Regions from separate parts of the Sporosarcina sp. P18a genome, predicted to be linked through region 1. Evidence: a T-box and tRNA genes for the amino acid it is inferred to sense, from the RefSeq annotation. Region 1 holds a T-box; the other holds one or more tRNA genes.
The links. A T-box is a leader RNA that pairs with one kind of tRNA and senses whether it is charged. The one in region 1 lies ahead of alaS (alanine--tRNA ligase), so its partner is inferred to be a tRNA-Ala.

Region 1 (2,490 bases):
ATTCAAACGGGAAACCATATGTGTCATAAAGCTTGAACGCATCACTGCCTGAGACGATTGGCAAGCCTGAAGCTTTGGCCTTCTCAATGATCGTCGATAGGATCGCCATACCGTCATGCAATGTTTCGTGGAAACGGTCTTCTTCGTTTTTCACGACTTTCATAATGAACGCTTGTTTATCGTGGACTTCAGGATAGAAGTCTTTCATGATATCCCCAACAATAGGCACCAGCATGTACATAAATGGCTTATCAATACCTAATTGTTTTGCAAAACGAACGGCTCTTCTTAATAGACGACGCAGAACATAGCCACGGCCTTCATTGGAAGGAAGTGCTCCGTCCCCAATAGCGAATGCTACAGTGCGGATATGATCTGAAATCACCTTAAACGCCGTGTCTGCTTGCGTAGTTTGGCCGTATTTTCTGCCTGATACATTTTCTACAGCTTCAATGATCGGTAAGAACAAGTCCGTATCGAAGTTGGTAGGTACGTCCTGAATCACAGATGCCATGCGCTCAAGGCCCATTCCTGTATCGATGTTTTTCTTTGGAAGCGGTGTGTATGTGTTATCAGGATTATGATTGAACTCAGAGAATACTAAGTTCCAAATTTCCAAATAACGTTCGTTTTCTCCACCTGGATACAATTCAGGATCGGAGAAGTCGTCACCGTAACTTGGTCCGCGATCGTAGAAGATTTCGGAGTTTGGACCACTTGGGCCTTCACCGATATCCCAGAAGTTTCCTTCAAGTCGAATGATACGCTCTACTGGAATACCAATCTGATCTTTCCAAATGGTGTACGCTTCTTCATCTTCCGGATGAATAGTAATGGATAGGCGTTCTGGATCAAAGCCGATCCATTGTTCATTTGTCAGAAAGTCCCACGCACGAATAATTGCTTCTTCTTTGAAATAATCACCAATAGAAAAGTTGCCAAGCATTTCAAAGAACGTATGATGACGCGCTGTATAGCCGACATTTTCAATATCGTTTGTGCGGATTGATTTTTGTGCATTCGCAATCCGCGGGTTTTCAGGAATCACTCGTCCATCAAAATATTTTTTCAATGTAGCGACTCCACTGTTGATCCATAATAGTGATGCATCATCAACTGGCACTAATGCAGCTGATGGTTCTACAGTATGCCCATGCTCTTTAAAATAGTCTAAAAACATTTGGCGAATTTCAGATGCCGTAAGTTTTCTCATCGTTTTGCTCCTCCTAAAATTAAAAAAACTCCACCCCTTGTATAAAGGGGCGAAGGTTTCATTGATCGCGGTACCACCCTAATTACCGCATGACGCGGTATCTCGAGTTGCCTTAACGCGGCAAGACGGCAGGGATTAGCCTGCAACTTCGGAATAGCGTTCGCTGTAGATCTGAGAGAGCTTTTTCAGCCAAGAAGCTCTTTTCTATGACACAGAATAAACAGGTACTTGTTCCTTCAACGTTTTTGATTATTTCTAAACGAATTATAGGAAAGTTCTCCCGCTTTGTCAATCAGTCACTTCAAGAAAGTCAAATGGCGACATATTGTTCATGCCAATGAGCGGGTCGATGCCAGTAAAATTGTCCATTGTTAGCTTCGCTTGCGATGAATCTTGAGGTTCAACTGTCACTTTTGCAGGTGTTGCGTCGAGTGCAATGGTTTCCTCGCGTGGTGTTGTCTGATTTTCTTGTGTTTCACCCGAAATACGTTCTTTTAGCGTCGTCTGCCGTTCCGTTTCGTCAGTACGTGCAATACCCGCTTTAAATTCTTCCGCTTCACCGCACAGTATTAAGAAGTTCTTTGCGCGCGTAATCCCTGTGTAAAGTAAATTACGTCGCAACATTTTCCGCTGACTTCTCACGATAGGCATGACAACAATCGGAAATTCACTTCCTTGAGATTTATGGATAGAACAACAATACGCAAGTGTCAGCTGATTCAAATCACTTCGCTCGTACTGCACTTCATTGCCGTCATAGGAGACCACCATGATCGCTTTCTTGTCAGTAGTTTCTTTCGCTAACATGATCGCAACGACTTCGCCCATATCTCCGTTAAAGACATTACTTTCCGGTTGGTTGACAAGTTGCAGCACTTTATCTCCGACGCGATAGGTCGTTTCACCGAAAACCATTTCTTTTCTTCCTTCTGCAGGCGGATTCGTGACTTCTTGAATCATTTTATTCAAACCGTCTATGCCTGCTGGACCTTTATACATCGGTGCCAATACTTGAATGTCTTTAATAGAATGTCCTTTTGATGTTGCATTTTGGACAATTTGTTTGACTGCGGGCAAAATTTGATCACTCGAAGCTTTGATAAATGAACGGTCCGATGTCTTCTTTGTGACGTCCATCGTCCATTCCTTTTGCTTGATCATATGCGCCATTTCAATAATGGTCGAGCCTTCACTTTGTCGAAAAATATCCGTCAGTTCAACAACTGGAATTTTTCCTGACTGCATGAAATCACGCAACACTTGTCCAGGTCCAACGG
Region 2 (2,490 bases), on a different contig from region 1:
CTCCATCTGACCTCTTGGCACACCTTGTATTCCTGAACGAACAATTTCTGCAATGAATGCTGCGGTAAAAACAGCCAAACCAATAATTGATGCCCAATAAGAACCGAGCTTTAAAAATTGACCGAGTACAAAGAAAATCCAAATCAATAGTACAAGCAACGGCACGCCGCGCATGACTTCTACATAGGCTGAGGAAAGAATACGGATGAATCTATTGCGGGAAATCCTACCCATTCCGATAATAATCCCCATCGGAATAGCCAGCAATAATGCGATCGCTGAAATTTCAAGAGTTTTCAGCGCCCCTTCAATAAAGATATCCATATTTTGCGATATTACACTGAAGTCATATTCATAGCCGCCCATATTATTCTCCCGAAACCTTATCTAGCCAGTCGCTTTCTTCAAACCAACGACTTCTTGATGCTAGTTCTTCCGGGCTGTCAACATAGCTGTGCAAGAATGAATTCAACCATTGAATCGTTTCAAAATCATTTTTCTTTACTGCAATACCGAGATTCTCAGCAGACATCAAACCTTCTACTTGATGAACTTCTCCTTCATGTTCCAAACGCCAAACAGCAATGGCAGGTTCATCATACACAACGGCATCAGCCTGGCCTGAACCCATTGTCGTAGCTGCTAACGGGAAATCCTCGAAGTCTACTACTTCCGCATTTTTGAACTGAGACTTCGCAAGCAATGCGCCCGTAGTCCCAATACCTACAGCAATTTTATTCCCCTTGACGTCAAGCTCTTCCCATGATTTGATCCCTTTATTCACAGCTGGCACCATGATCGCCTGACCTGTTTTATAGTAAGGATTGGACATGCTAATGGATAATGCACGGTCCCCACGAATCGTCATACCTGCGATGACCATATCTACTTCGCCTATTTGCAAAGCCGGTCCTAAGCCATCAAATACGAATTGTTTAAACTCTACTTCCGTATTTAACGCTTCACCCACTGCGTTTGCTAGATCGATATCATATCCGACATAACCGCCTTCAATGCTTTTCATTTCAAAAGGGAAATAACCTGGTGCAATTCCAACCACCAATTTTTTGTTGTCTTTAATATTCTTCAACGTGGACTTCTCTGTTGAGCCTGCCCCTCCATCGTTACTGCTACATCCCGCAACGACCAATACTAGAATTAGCAATAATGCTGTAAACATCTTCTTCATACATTTCCCCTTCTCTCTCTTTGCTAGTATAAATATTCTAAATTAATACAATTATAAGATACGGCTTACCAACTGTCTACAAGTATATGTATACGTTTGCTTGTATACTCCATATATTGGACAAGATCTTATAACGATTACTTTCTATAGTATTCAATATACATTACAACGAATAATTATACAATAGTAAATAGTTTCATTACGCATGGCGATAGAGAAGATAGTAATACTAGTACTGTCTTGAATAAAAAAACGACAGTCCGTTAGAGATTTCTCTAATGAACTGCCGTCATTATTTTAATGGAGCATAGGGGGCTCGAACCCCTGACCTTTGCACTGCCAGCGCAACGCTCTCCCAGCTGAGCTAATGCCCCTCATATCTGATACAATATAGAGTATATCAATTGTTCGTTTAAAAGACAATAGGCAAGAAAGGTGGTTAATGGTATGCAGCATGAAGAAAGAGAGTTGTCTGAAATTGTTTCTCTGTGTGACTCCAAGGGGCTTCTGAATCCTGCATCAATAGGATACGCACGCAGCCCTTTAGTGAGGAGCAATTTAAGAGGACAGTTCATGAAGAAGAAGCGCTGGAACAATTGGTGCATCTATGGGGAGGATATTTTATTAACCGCCTCGATCGTACACCTGGATCATAAAGTGACTTGTCTAATTTACATACTTAACTATGAAACACAGCGATTCTACGAAAAACATGTAACCCTTCCTTTTGGAAGACGTATTAAAATGCCTGAAGAGGCACTCGATAGTATCAAGTTCGTACATGACGATATGACGGTTCAATTCGTTCATATGCAAGGCGAAACGCATTTGTCCATTCTCATTCCTAATTTTGACAATGAAGTATTGCATGCAGATTTACATATTATTCATCCCGAGAAAGATGAATCATTAAATGTAGTCATTCCGAAAAGTCGAGACTCATTCCATTTCACTTCCAAACATTCGATTATGCCGACCGGCGGATATGTACGTTTTGGTGATCGACGTTTTGATTTCAATCCCTATTACAGTTTTGCCATTTGCGATTATGGGCGCGGCATATGGAATGCCAGAACGAATTGGGACTGGGCGATGGCTTCCCAGCGGACAAGCGGTAAACGGATTGGCTTGAATTTCGGCGGTAGTTGGACGGATGGTACGGGGTTGACGGAAAATGCCGTCTTCGTAGAAGGTACGATGCATAAATATCATGAAGATGTAGTATTCGAAAGTGATAAAGAAGACCCGAAAAGCGCATGGAAAATTCACACAAAGTTTTCGAATGATATCCAGTTGACGTT

Region 2: it encodes a tRNA-Ala, which carries the amino acid that the T-box ahead of alaS (alanine--tRNA ligase) is inferred to sense. The anticodon was not compared.

The regions. Positions count from the first base shown of each region.
Region 1 covers NZ_PDYQ01000001.1:1,001,180-1,003,669, forward strand. The annotation lists gene alaS (alanine--tRNA ligase) at 1-1,213, opposite strand, end outside; T-box leader at 1,256-1,462, opposite strand; gene recD2 (SF1B family DNA helicase RecD2) at 1,502-2,490, opposite strand, start outside.
Region 2 covers NZ_PDYQ01000002.1:354,762-357,251, forward strand. The annotation lists gene CSV75_RS09210 (amino acid ABC transporter permease) at 1-366, opposite strand, end outside; gene CSV75_RS09215 (transporter substrate-binding domain-containing protein) at 368-1,189, opposite strand; tRNA gene CSV75_RS09220 (tRNA-Ala) at 1,491-1,563, opposite strand; gene CSV75_RS09225 (DUF2804 domain-containing protein) at 1,637-2,490, shown strand, end outside.